Regions from separate parts of the Atlantibacter sp. genome, predicted to be linked through region 2. Evidence: predicted binding sites of a transcription regulator. Region 2 holds the regulator's gene; the other holds the start of a gene.

Region 1 (7,016 bases), on a different contig from region 2:
CGTCCTGTGCCTGGTATTGCGCCCAGGAGGCCGCCATCACGCCCGCGTCTTTCGCCGAGTCGGAATAGCCAATCATCACCATCTGTTTGCCCTGGATAAAGCCGCGATACCAGTCGATATTCAGCAACTGGGTCATCACGTCATTAGCGTTATTCAGGTCGTCGAGGGTTTCGAACAGCGGCGCAACCGGCAGCGCAAAACCGATGCCCGCCTCTTTCAGCAGCAGATGTACCGCCAGCACGTCAGACGGGGTTTTCGCCATTGAAATTACGTAGGCGGCGATAGAGCCCTGCGGCGCTTCGGCGATCACCCGGCAGGTGTCCAGCACTTCGCGGGTTTCTTCGCTCGGTTCCCACTGGCGCGGCAGCAGCGGACGTTTGGAATTCAGTTCGCGGATCAGGAAGGCCTGTTTGTCGGCTTCTGACCAGCTTTCGTAATCGCCAATGCCGAGGTAGCGGGTCAGTTCGCCCAGCGCTTCGGTATGGCGGGTGCTTTCCTGGCGGATATCAATACGCACCAGCGGCACGCCGAAACACTTCACGCGGCGCAGCGTATCGAGCAGTTCGCCGTTGGCAATAATGCCCATGCCACAGGCCTGTAGCGATTGATAACAGGCGTACAACGGTTCCCACAGCTGTTCGTTTTGGGTCAGCAAGCCTTGCGGCTTCGGCAGTTTCTGGCCTTTCAGGCGCGCTTCCAGCCAGGCCTGGGTAGCGGTGAGCTGGCTGCGAATGCCTTTCAGCAGATAGCGATATGGCTCAGACGCGCCCGCTTCGCCGACGCGCTCGCGCAGTTCGTCGGTACACTCTACCATCGACAGTTCGGAAATCAGGACGTGAATATCTCTCAGGAACAGGTCGGTGGCTTTCCAACGGCTCAGCAGCAGCACGTGACGGGTGATATCGGCAGTGACGTTCGGGTTGCCGTCGCGGTCGCCGCCCATCCAGGAGGTAAAGCGCACCGGTACAAAATCTACCGGCAGTTTGTAATCCAGGTGCTCCTGCAACTGCTCGTTCAGTTCACGCAGATAGCTGGGAATGCCTTCCCACAGGCTGTTTTCCACTACCGCAAAGCCCCATTTCGCTTCGTCGATAGGCGATGGGCGGTTTTTACGAATTTCATCGGTATGCCAGGACTGGGCAATGAGCTGGCGCAGACGGCGGGTGATCTGGTTGCGTTCGTAATCGGCGATATCTTTATGGTCGAGCTGATGCAGGCAGTTATTCACTTCGCCCATTTTGTGGATCAGCGTACGACGGGTGATTTCAGTGGGGTGTGCGGTCAGCACCAGCTCCAGGGAAAGCGACTCAACGGCCTGCTTGATCGCCGCTTCGCTCAGGTTCGGCTGGTCTTTGAGTTTACGCAGCGTGCGGGCAATCACTTCCGGGTTGCTGGCGGCTTCCCCTTTGGGAGAGATGCTGTGGTATTGCTCGGCGGTATTGGCCAGGTTCAGAAACTGGCTAAAGGCGCGGGCTACCGGAAGTAACTCATCGTTGGACAGATTTTGCAGCGTGGTCAGCAGTTCTTGCCGATTTGCTTCATTGCCAGCACGTGAGGACTTCGACAATTTGCGGATTGTTTCTACGCGGTCAAGAATGTTCTCTCCGAGTGCATCCTTGATGGTATCCCCGAGCAGCTTGCCGAGCATACTGACATTACTACGCAAAGCGGAATATTGTTCGTTCATAAAACCCAGACACCCCATCTCTTGTGTATATGTCCTTAATATTTCGAACCACAGCCGCGTTGGCAGCGCCCCCGAAATCTTTCGGACTTGAACTACGTCTTTTCTTTTATAAAGCCACGTAAACCACCATTCGTCAATTGCGGCGAAATCGCTTCAGCAAACCAATAAATCGCGACAATTCACGAAATTTAATTCATTTCGTGCCAGATAAGCGTTACTTATGGAAATGTGACAAAAGTCACCCTCCGACGTGACAGGAGGGTGATGCAGATCAGTGCCAGCAGAAGTGATGAACAACCTGGGTAATCAGTTCACGGGTCGGTTTAATAAACCGGGTTTCCAGATATTCATCCGGTTGATGCGCCTGGTTAATGGAACCGGGGCCAAGCACCAGCGTCGGGCAGAGCGTCTGAATAAACGGCGCTTCGGTGCAGTAGTTCACCACGTCGGTTTGCGCGCCGAGCAACTCTTCCACCACTTTCACCAGATGATGATCCGGCGGGCATTCGTAGCCTGGGATCGGCGGGTGCAGTTCTGCAACGTTCAGGCGGCCCGGCCAGCGGCTGCTGACCGGCTCCAGGGCTTCTTCCAGCAATCCATTAAGATCGTTAAGGGTCATCCCCGGCAGCGGGCGAATATCCAGATGCAGCTCGCAGCAGGCGCAAATGCGGTTGGCGGCATCACCACCGTGAATGTGGCCAAGGTTGAGCGTCGGATACGGCACGGTAAACGCGTCATAGTGATAGCGCTCTTTCAGGTTATCGCGCAGCTCCAGAATACGGCCAATGGCGTCATGCATCAGTTCAATGGCATTGACGCCGCGCGCCGGATCGCTGGAATGGCCCGACTGGCCCAGTACCCGAATCGCGCTGGAGATATGTCCTTTGTGCGCGCGGATCGGCTGCAAAGAGGTCGGTTCGCCGATAATCGCGCAGTCCGGGCGCAGCTGGGTGGTTTCGGCAAAATAGCGCGCCCCCGCCATGCTGGTCTCTTCATCCGCCGTCGCCAGAATGTAGAGCGGTTTTTTCAGTTGCGTCACGTCGACGTCACGCAGCGCATCGAGAATAAAGGCGAAAAAGCCTTTCATGTCGGCGGTGCCCAGGCCGTACAGCTTGTTGTCGTGCTCGGTCAGGGTGAAGGGATCGCGCGTCCAACGCCCGTCGTCAAACGGCACCGTGTCGGTGTGGCCTGCCAGCAGTAATCCGCCCGCGCCCTGGCCGATGCTCGCCAACATATTGAATTTATTGCGGGTTCCTGGAACCGGCTGAACTTCAACGTTAAAACCCAGATCGCCAAACCAGGACGCCAGTAAATTGATTAAAGACGCATTACTCTGATCTAACGCGGCTTCGGTCGCACTGATGGACGGAGTCGCGATTAATGCGCGGTAAATCTCGATAAACGGCGGTAATTTCATTTTCACTGTTGACATACCTTAGGTCGTGATAGTATCAATATTCATGCAAATTAAGTGAATAAAAATACATTAACGGTGAGCAAAAAGGAACCGCATCGCGCAGCCTCCTGAAAACGCTCGCTAACGTGGCAGAAGCAGGCGCTTTTGCCCCAGGTAACTTCTCGTGACGATAAAAGAAGGTGAACAGCCCCGATGTTGAATACGCTGATTGTTGGTGCCAGTGGTTATACTGGCGCAGAGCTCGCGACCTATGTCAATCGCCATCCACATATGAACATAACCGCATTGACGGTCTCAGCGCAAAGCAATGATGCAGGAAAATTACTCTCCGATTTGCATCCTCAACTGAAAGGCATTGTTGATATGCCGCTGATGCCGATGTCTGACATCAGCGAGTTCACCCAGGGCGTTGACGTGGTGTTTCTGGCGACGGCGCACGAAGTGAGTCACGACCTGGCACCGCAGTTCCTTGACGCAGGCTGTGTGGTATTCGATTTATCCGGCGCGTACCGGGTGAACGATGCGGCGTTTTACGAAAAATTCTACGGTTTCACCCATCAGCATCCGCAACTGCTGGAGCAGGCGGTGTATGGCCTGGCTGAGTGGAGCCGCGACGCGCTGAAAGAAGCCAAACTGGTTGCCGTGCCGGGTTGCTACCCGACGGCGGCACAGTTGTCGCTCAAGCCGCTGATCGACAACGATCTGCTGGATTTGGCCCAGTGGCCGGTGATCAACGCCACCAGCGGCGTGAGCGGCGCCGGGCGCAAGGCGGCGATGTCTAACAGCTTCTGCGAAGTGAGCCTGCAACCCTATGGCGTATTTACCCATCGCCATCAGCCGGAAATCGCGACCCATCTGGGCGCGCAGGTCATTTTCACTCCGCATCTGGGCAACTTCCCGCGCGGGATTTTAGAAACCATCACCTGCCGCCTGAAACCGGGCGTGACGGCAGAGCAGGTGGCGCAGACGTTCAATGACGCCTACGGTGATAAACCGCTGGTGCGTCTGTATCAGAACGGCGTTCCGGCGCTGAAAAATGTGGTGGGCTTGCCGTTCTGCGATATCGGTTTCGCTGTTCAGGGCGAGCATCTAATTGTGGTGGCCACGGAAGATAACCTGCTGAAAGGCGCTGCGGCGCAGGCAGTGCAGTGTGCCAATATTCGTTTCGGCTTCGCTGAAACTCAGTCACTTATTTAACGGTGCAATAATGAATCCATTAATTATCAAATTAGGTGGCGTACTGCTGGATAGCGAAGAGGCGCTGGAACGTCTGTTCACCGCGCTGGTGAATTATCGCGAGACCCACGAGCGCCCGCTGGTAATCGTTCATGGCGGCGGCTGCGTGGTGGATGAGCTGATGAAAAAACTCAATCTGCCGGTGAAAAAGAAAAATGGCCTGCGCGTTACGCCAGCCGATCAGATCGACATCATCACCGGTGCGCTGGCGGGCAGCGCCAACAAAACGCTGCTGGCCTGGGCGAAGAAACATCAACTGCCGGCGGTGGGCCTGTATCTTGGCGACGGCGACAGCGTAAAAGTGAGCCAACTGGATGATGAACTTGGCCACGTCGGCAAAGCCGAACCGGGCTCAGCCAAACTGATTACGACCCTGCTGGACGCTGGCTTTATGCCGGTGGTCAGCTCTATCGGCGTCACCGAGGCGGGCGAGCTGATGAACGTCAACGCTGACCAGGCCGCTACGGCGCTGGCCGCCACGCTCGGTGCGGATCTGATCCTGCTTTCCGATGTCAGCGGCATTCTGGACGGCAAAGGGCAGCGCATTGCTGAGATGACTGCCGCAAAAGCCGAACAGCTGATTGCCCAGGGCATCATCACCGATGGTATGGTGGTGAAAGTGAATGCGGCGCTGGATGCGGCGCGCACGCTGGGCCGCCCGGTGGATATCGCCTCCTGGCGTCATGCCGAGCAGTTACCTTCTTTGTTTAACGGGACAGCCATCGGCACCCGTATTCTTGCCTAATTACCGTTTTTAAAGGAAAAAGAAAATGCAAAACCACGGCATCAAAAAAGTTGTTCTCGCTTACTCCGGCGGCCTGGATACCTCCGCGATCATTCCATGGCTGAAAGAAAACTATGAAGGTTGCGAAGTGGTGGCCTGCGTGGTGGATATCGGCCAGGACCGTGACGATCTGAAAGGTGTTGAGCAAAAAGCCCTGCGCACTGGCGCGAGCGAGTGCTATGTGGTCGATGCGCGTGAAGAGTTCATCAAAGATTACGTTTATCCGGTGCTGCAAACCGGGGCGCTGTATGAAGGCAGCTACCTGCTGGGTACCTCTATGGCGCGCCCGCTGATCGCGAAGGCGCTGGCGGATGTGGCGATTAAAGTGGGCGCAGATGCGCTGTGCCACGGTGCGACCGGTAAAGGCAACGACCAGGTGCGTTTTGAATCCGCCTGGGCGGCGCTGGTCCCGAACCTGAAAGTCATCGCCCCATGGCGTGAGTGGAACCTGCGTTCCCGTGAAGCGCTGCTGGACTACCTGAAAGAGCGCGACATCCCGACCACCGCGTCGCTGGAAAAAATCTACAGCCGTGATGAGAACGCCTGGCACATCTCTACTGAAGGCGGCGTGCTGGAAAGCCCGTGGAATGCGTCCAACAAAGATTGCTGGGTCTGGACCGTCGATCCGCAGGAAGCCCCGGACGCGCCTGAGCAAGTCACCGTCACCGTTGAGAAAGGCAAAGTGGTTGCCGTAAACGGTGAATTCCTGAGCCCGTTCCAGTGCCTGGAAGCGCTGAATAAACTCGGCGCGAAACATGGTGTGGGCCGTATCGATATCGTGGAAAACCGCCTGGTGGGCATTAAATCCCGCGGCTGCTACGAAACCCCAGGGGGCACCATCATGATGGCGGCGCTGCGCGGCGTTGAGCAGCTGGTGCTGGACCGCGATAGCTTCAAATGGCGTGAGCAGGTTGGCCTGGAAATGTCTTACGTGGTGTATGACGGCCGCTGGTTCGCGCCGCTGCGTCAGTCATTGCAGGCGGCGGCGGAATCGCTGGCGGAAGGCGTCAACGGTGAAGTGGTGCTGCAACTCTATAAAGGCCAGGTGACGGCGATCCAGAAGAAATCCGCCAACAGCCTGTACAGCGAAGAGTTCGCGACCTTCGGCGAAGACGAAGTCTATGACCACAGCCACGCGGGCGGCTTTATCCGTCTGTTCTCGCTGTCATCACGTATCCGTGCGCTGAACGAGCAGAAAAAATAATCAGACGTGTTGTCTTAAGCGTTAACGTAGCAAACCTGGCGGGTAGCGATATCCGCCTTGATTTTATCGACTGGATTAACATTTACGGAGCGGGTTATGGCACTTTGGGGTGGGCGTTTTACTCAGGCAGCGGATCAGCGGTTTAAACAGTTCAACGACTCGTTGCGATTCGATTACCGCCTGGCGGAGCAGGATATTGTGGGCTCTGTCGCCTGGTCTAAAGCGCTGGTGACCGTAGGCGTTCTGACTGCCGATGAGCAGGTGCAGCTTGAGCAGGCGCTGCAAACGCTGCTGCAAGAAGTGCAGGCGAACCCGCAACAAATTCTTGAAAGCGATGCTGAAGATATTCACAGCTGGGTGGAAGGCAAACTGATCGACAAAGTCGGTCAACTGGGTAAAAAACTTCACACCGGGCGTAGCCGTAATGATCAGGTCGCCACCGACCTGAAACTGTGGTGCAAAATGACCGTCGGCGAGTTGCTGAACGCGACCCGCGAACTGCAACGCGCGCTGGTGGAAACCGCCGCCAGTAACCAGGACGCGGTGATGCCGGGTTATACCCACCTTCAGCGCGCCCAGCCGGTGACATTTGCCCACTGGTGCCTGGCCTACGTTGAGATGTTGGCCCGTGATGAAAGCCGTTTGCAGGATACGCTGAAGCGCCTGGACGTCAGCCCGCTGGGCTGCG
Region 2 (7,016 bases):
GAAGTGCCTGAAGGTAACGCGATGTGGGGGAAAGGTTTTGCATGATGTTGTTGTTATTCCTTGAAAATCGGTTTGCCGTAGATCACGGCTGGCGAAAAAAAGGCCGTACTACACTACGCGATGCGCCTGCAGGATTCCACTTCTGCACCGTTAACGGTTATAGTGGCATTATTGGGCGAAGGTAAGGCAGGCCTCGCTATTCTTACCCTACGGAAACACAATACAACGGGAGATGTTCATGACCTGGGAATACGCGCTAATTGGGTTAGTGGTCGGTATCATCATCGGTGCCGTCGCAATGCGCTTTGGTAATCGTAAATTACGTCAGCAACAGGCCCTCCAGTATGAGCTGGAAAAAAACAAAGCAGAGCTTGAAGAGTACCGTGAGGAGCTGGTGAGCCATTTCGCCCGCAGCGCCGAACTGCTGGATAACATGGCCCACGACTATCGCCAGCTTTATCAGCATATGGCGAAAAGCTCCAGCAGCCTGCTGCCGGAAATGTCGGCGGAGTCCAATCCATTCCGCAACCGTCTGGCAGAATCCGAAGCCGGTAACGACCAGGCGCCGGTGCAGATGCCGCGCGATTATTCCGAAGGCGCATCAGGCCTGCTGCGCAATGGCGCAAAACGCGATTAATCACCACACAGCATTTTTTCTTCAGGGCGCGATATTCGCGCCCTGTTTTTTTGTGCCTGACGTATAGTAAAAGATATCTGTTATCACAATGTCTTCATTGTTACCCGTTCGGGAATTCAATAACATCGACACGTTTTGGGTGACATTTCTTATTCCAGGTTGCGAGAGCGAGCATTCATGAAAAAACAAACCCTGTTGTTGAGTGCGTTAGCGTTAAGTGTCGGGTTATCCCTCTCGGCACCGAGTCAGGTAGCAGCGGCAATCCCGTCCCAGGTTCCAGGCCAGGGGGCGCTCCCAAGCCTTGCGCCGGTACTGGAAAAAGTGCTGCCTGCGGTGGTAAGCGTGCAGGTTGAAGGCACCGCCACCCAGAGCCAGAAAGTGCCGGAAGAACTGAAGAAGTTCTTCGGTGAAGAGTTGCCCGATCAGCCTGCGCAGCCGTTTGAAGGCCTCGGCTCCGGCGTCATTATTGACGCAGCGAAAGGCTATGTTCTGACCAACAATCATGTGATCAACCAGGCGCAAAAAATCAGCGTTCAATTGAATGATGGCCGCGAGTTTGATGCCAAACTGATCGGCGGCGACGACCAGAGCGATATCGCGCTATTGCAACTGCAAAACGCCACTAACCTGACGCAAATTAAAGTCGCGGACTCCGACGCCCTGCGCGTTGGCGATTTCGCCATAGCGGTAGGCAACCCGTTTGGTCTGGGGCAAACCGCCACCTCAGGGATTATCTCCGCGCTGGGCCGCAGCGGGCTGAATCTCGAAGGGCTGGAAAACTTTATCCAGACCGACGCTTCAATTAACCGCGGCAACTCCGGCGGCGCGCTGCTGAATCTTAACGGCGAGTTGATCGGCATTAATACCGCTATTCTCGCGCCGGGGGGCGGCAGCGTCGGTATTGGCTTCGCCATCCCCAGCAATATGGCGCAAACCCTGGCGACCCAGCTGATTCAGTCCGGCGAAATCAAACGCGGCCTGTTAGGCATTAAGGGCACCGAGATGAGCGCGGATCTGGCGAAAGCCTTTAATCTCAACGTTCAGCGCGGCGCATTCGTCAGTGAAGTGTTGCCGAATTCCGGCTCGGCGAAAGCGGGCATTAAATCCGGCGATGTGATCGTCAGCCTCAACGGCAAAACCCTGAACAGCTTTGCCGAGCTGCGCTCGCGCATCGCTACCACCGCGCCGGGCACCAAAGTGAAATTAGGATTACTGCGTGACGGGAAGCCGCTGGATGTGGAAGTGACGCTGGATAAGAGCACCTCGTCGTCCGCCAGCGCGGAGATGATTATCCCGGCACTACAGGGCGCGACGCTGAGCGACGGTCAACTGAAAGACGGCACCAAAGGCGTCACGATTGAGAACGTTGAAAAAGGCAGCGCGGCGGCACAGGCCGGATTGCATAAGGATGATGTAATTATTGGCGTCAACAGCGATCGCGTCAGCACCATCGCTGAGATGCGTAAACTGATGGAGTCGAAACCGTCGATTGTTGCCCTGCACGTCGTGCGCGGTAATGACAGCATCTATCTGTTGTTACGCTAGCCGTTTTGCGCACAGACATCACACCGCCGCGTGTGATGTCTGTGAATCTCGTGATATGCTCCCTCCGGTCTCCCTGCTAATTAACGTTTACCCATGTTTCTGAAGCTTTTACGGCCCGTCTTTTTTGGACTGATTGTCGCTGCGCTGCTATTGGCGCTGATGCCGTCATTACGCAAAAACGGCACCGAATCAACGCCTGCGTATAACAGCGCCGATGACACCCCACTGAGTTATAACTCGGCGGTGCGCCGCGCTGCGCCTGCGGTGGTGAACGTCTATAACCGTGGCGTCAGCAACGGCGGGCGTAATCAACTGGAAATCCGCACCCTCGGCTCGGGCGTGATCATGGATCAGCGCGGCTATATCCTCACCAATAAACACGTGATTAACGATGCCGACCAGATCATCGTCGCCTTGCAGGATGGGCGAGTCTTTGAAGCGCTGTTGGTCGGCTCCGACAGCCTGACCGATCTGGCGGTTTTAAAAATCAACGCCACCTCGCTGCCCATCATTCCGATTAACGGGAAACGCATGCCGCATATTGGCGATATCGTGATGGCTATCGGCAACCCCTATAACCTGGGGCAAACCATTACCCAGGGGATAATCAGCGCCACGGGTCGTATCGGCCTTAACCCGTCCGGGCGGCAAAGCTTCCTGCAAACCGATGCCTCGATTAACCACGGTAACTCCGGCGGTGCGCTGGTGAACTCGCTGGGCGAGCTCATGGGCATCAATACTCTGTCGTTTGATAAAAGCAACGACGGCGAAACGCCGGAAGGAATTGGCTTCGCGATCCCGACGCAGCTGGCGACCAAGATTATGGATAAGCTGATCCGCGATGGCCGCGTGATACGTGGTTATATCGGCATCGGCGGGCGGGAAATCGCGCCAATGCACGGTCCGGCAATGGGCATCGATCAGATCCAGGGGATTATCGTCAACGAAGTGACCCCGGACGGCCCGGCGGCGCATGCCGGTATTCAGGTCAACGATGTGATCGTCTCAGTAAACAATAAACCCGCTATTTCGGCGCTGGAAACCATGGACCAGGTGGCGGAGATTCGCCCCGGCTCGGTCATCCCGGTGGTGGTGATGCGTGATGATAAGAAACTCACGCTACAGGTCACCGTTCAGGAATATCCGGCGACCAACTAACCGACGAAAAAAAACCGGAACTGATGTTCCGGTTTTGCTTTCTGAACCCGCGACGATTATTTGTTAACGAACTCTTCGCCCAGGGTGATGTCTTTTTTCAGGGTATCCAGCATGCCTTCCAGCGCCTGCTGTTCAAACGCGCTCAGGGTGCCGATGCTCTGACGCTCTTCAATACCGTTTTTACCCAGCAGCAGCGGCTGAGAGAAGAAACGCGCGTGTTCGCCGTCGCCTTCTACATAGGCACACTCAACCACGCCTTTTTCGCCCTGCATCGCGCGAACCAGAGACAGACCGAAACGCGCCGCCGCCTGGCCCATCGACAGAGTTGCCGATCCGCCACCCGCTTTGGCTTCTACCACTTCGGTGCCCGCGTTCTGAATACGTTTGGTCAAGTCGGCCACTTCCTGCTCGGAGAAGCTCACGTCTGGGATCTGGGACAGCAGCGGCAGAATGGTCACGCCAGAGTGGCCGCCGATCACCGGGACTTCAACCTCGGTCGGCTGTTTGCCTTTCAGTTCCGCTACAAAGGTGTTGGAGCGGATGATATCCAGCGTAGTCACGCCGAACAGTTTGTTCTTATCGTAAACACCGGCTTTTTTCAGCACTTCCGCTGCGATAGCAACAGTGGTGTTTACCGGGTTAGTGATGATGCCGATGCACGCTTTCGGGCAGGTGGTGGCAATCTGCTGCACCAGGTTTTTAACGATGCCCGCGTTGACGTTAAACAGGTCAGAGCGATCCATACCCGGTTTACGCGCCACGCCTGCGGAAATCAGCACAACGTCTGCGCCTTCCAGCGCCGGAGTCGCGTCTTCGCCGGAGAAGCCTTTGATCTTCACCGCGGTAGGGATATGGCTTAAATCAACCGCGACGCCCGGGGTAACCGGTGCGATGTCGTAGAGGGAGAGTTCTGAACCTGAAGGCAGTTGGGTCTTGAGTAGAAGGGCGAGCGCCTGGCCAATACCACCGGCCGCGCCGAGGACTGCAACTTTCATCCTAAACTCCTTATTATGATTTGCAATTAAAGTGCCGTTACTCCTTTGGTGGCGACCATGATTATCCAGGGCGGAAGTCATTACAATCTTTTCACCTTCAGATTGAGAAGTCATACCGGCTCTTTATGGCACAGACCTCACGCACATCAGGAAAATAGCCGGATCGCTACCGAAGCAACATATCAACAGGCGGTTACATTACACCCTCTTCATTCATCAAAACAACATCATTTTTATAACAATTGATTTACTTAATGGCTTATTTTCGAGTCGTGACACAGGCATGTTCTCCAATAACAAAATTTGATAAAATCCGCCGCTTTCATAACATTATTTCAGCCACATTTTCGGCCTGGTATTTGCATAAAAATTCAGATAAATGCATAATAATGTTGTTTCTTTGGCCAGATTGTAGGTGACCTATGCGCGGCTCGGCAAAACAAGAAGAATTAGTCAAAGCTTTCAAAGCGTTATTAAAGGAAGAGAAATTCAGTTCTCAGGGAGAGATTGTCCAGGCGTTGCAGGACGAAGGTTACGAAAACATTAACCAGTCCAAAGTCTCTCGCATGCTGACCAAATTCGGTGCGGTGCGTACACGCAACGCCAAAATGGAGATGGTCTACTGCCTGCCAGCGGAACTGGGCGTACCGACCACGTCCAGCCCACTCAAAAATCTGGTGCTGGATATTGATTACAACAATGCGGTGGTGGTGATCCACACCAGCCCGGGTGCGGCGCAGCTGATCGCGCGTCTGCTTGACTCGTTGGGTAAAGCCGAAGGTATTCTGGGCACTATCGCCGGGGACGACACCATCTTTACTACCCCCGCGAGAGATTTTTCGGTTAAAGAACTCTACGAAGCCATTCTGGTACTGTTCGAACAAGAACTGTAAGCCTTCTCTTCTACCGCCGCGCCCGCGGCGGTTGTTATTAAATATCCCCTTTTATTTCCTCTCCAGCCGTTACGTCTGACGGGTTAACGTTACATAGCCATTACATCTTTTCTAAAAAGCACAAATTATCAAATTTATTTATCTTTATGATTTTATTGATATTTATTTTCATAAACGCACAAAATGTAAATTTTTTATAACAGCAGGGAATAAAAAGTCCGTTTCTGGAAACAAAGTTTCATTGTAAATAATTAGCGTGGTATTAATTTTCCGCGTTATTAGTGTATACTTTATTTTGTGATGAGGGTCACGAAATGAGACCCCAAAGATAAAGATAAAAATACGACGAGGTAACGATCATGAAAATCAAATCAACCGTAGCCACCTTAAGCCTGCTTTCAATGCTCTCCTTTGGCGCTTTTGCCGCAACGTCTATCGACGCGCAACAAGCCCAGGGTCGTCAGTCACTCGGCACCGTTACTGTCTCTTCCGTGACCAGCTCACCGATGGACATGAACGAAATGCTCGATCAGAAAGCGCAGGAAAAAGGCGCATCCGCCTACCGCGTTATCGAAGCGCATTCTGGCGACGAATGGCACGCCACTGCTGAGCTGTACAAATAAGCATTAACCCTGTTCACCTGCATACATACATTTATTCTGTGTTCCGTACAGTGACTTCGCCTGCCGACCACAGAAACTCAAACGAGGAAACAACGATGAAAACCAAATTTACCCTTGCTGCTGTGACTCTGGCTTCCCTGATGGCTTTTGGCGCAAACGCCGCTGTTGAGCAAGTTAGCGCACAGGATGCCCAAAACATGCAATCTATGGGCACCATCTCTGTTGCCCAGCACGGCAGCTCGCCGATGGATATGCGCGAAGCGCTGGCTGAAAAAGCCGATCAGAAAGGCGCAACCGCTTACCGCGTTATTGAAGCGCGTACCGGTGATACCTGGCACGCCACTGCAGAACTGTATAAATAAGAACCTCGTCGTCGTGTCCGACGACTTGCCCCAGGTCGCCTGGGGCTTTTTTCGGTCACGTGGAATGACGAATATTGAAGCGGAGTTGGCCTTCCAACTCCTCTTCTGCTTCATCAAACAGCAAAATCAGTGCGCCAAACCGCCGACGGTTCTCTTCCGATAAGTGAACAAATTCAATCTCCAGCGGCAACGGCAAATACCCTTCCGTCACCACCTCCCACAAGCTATCCAGATTATTCACCTGCTGTTTCGTTAAGCCAAACGACCGGGTAAAGTCGCGATAAAAATCGGCCTGATCGGTGATTTCATCAAAGTCAAACGTGTAGATTTGCATTGTTTGTCACCCATCGGTGTGGTCACAGGTTAGAGTCCGCCGATATGCAGGGTTTTCACTTCCAGATATTCGTCCAGCCCCAGTACCGATCCTTCGCGCCCCAGCCCGGATTCTTTCACGCCGCCGAACGGCCCCAGCTCGGTAGATACCGCGCAGTCGTTCACGCCGATCATTCCACTTTCAAGCTGCGAAGAGACGCGGAATACCCGCTGTAGATTCTGGGTGTAAAAATAGGCGGCCAGGCCATACGGCGTATTGTTGGCGCGTTCAACCACCTCTTCTTCGCTGCTAAAGCGGAAGCAGGCAGCCAGCGGACCAAAGGTCTCTTCCTGGGCAAGCTTCATGTCATCGGTGGCATCAATCAGCACCGTCGGCTGCCAGAAGTTGCCGCCAAGATCGTGCGCTTTCCCGCCTGCCAGCACTTTTGCGCCTTTCGCGAGCGCATCTTCCACATGCTCGCGGACTTTAT

The links. Region 2 encodes ArgR, which controls arginine synthesis, uptake and breakdown. Its sites were predicted from a motif close to ANTGAATAAAAATACANT; they were not measured.
Region 1: the regulator ArgR is predicted to act here: its motif matches at 3,158-3,175, upstream of argC (N-acetyl-gamma-glutamyl-phosphate reductase).

The regions. Positions count from the first base shown of each region.
Region 1 covers NZ_DAMBQK010000034.1:8,817-15,832, reverse strand. The annotation lists gene ppc (phosphoenolpyruvate carboxylase) at 1-1,687, opposite strand, end outside; gene argE (acetylornithine deacetylase) at 1,959-3,110, opposite strand; gene argC (N-acetyl-gamma-glutamyl-phosphate reductase) at 3,297-4,301, shown strand; gene argB (acetylglutamate kinase) at 4,309-5,085, shown strand; gene RT120_RS20600 (argininosuccinate synthase) at 5,111-6,328, shown strand; gene argH (argininosuccinate lyase) at 6,425-7,016, shown strand, end outside.
Region 2 covers NZ_DAMBQK010000018.1:49,922-56,937, forward strand. The annotation lists gene zapE (cell division protein ZapE) at 1-43, opposite strand, end outside; gene zapG (Z-ring associated protein ZapG) at 239-637, shown strand; gene degQ (serine endoprotease DegQ) at 815-2,182, shown strand; gene degS (outer membrane-stress sensor serine endopeptidase DegS) at 2,276-3,340, shown strand; gene mdh (malate dehydrogenase) at 3,397-4,335, opposite strand; gene argR (transcriptional regulator ArgR) at 4,758-5,228, shown strand; gene yhcN (peroxide/acid stress response protein YhcN) at 5,588-5,851, shown strand; gene yhcN (peroxide/acid stress response protein YhcN) at 5,947-6,213, shown strand; gene RT120_RS15680 (barstar family protein) at 6,269-6,547, opposite strand; gene RT120_RS15685 (NAD-dependent succinate-semialdehyde dehydrogenase) at 6,577-7,016, opposite strand, start outside.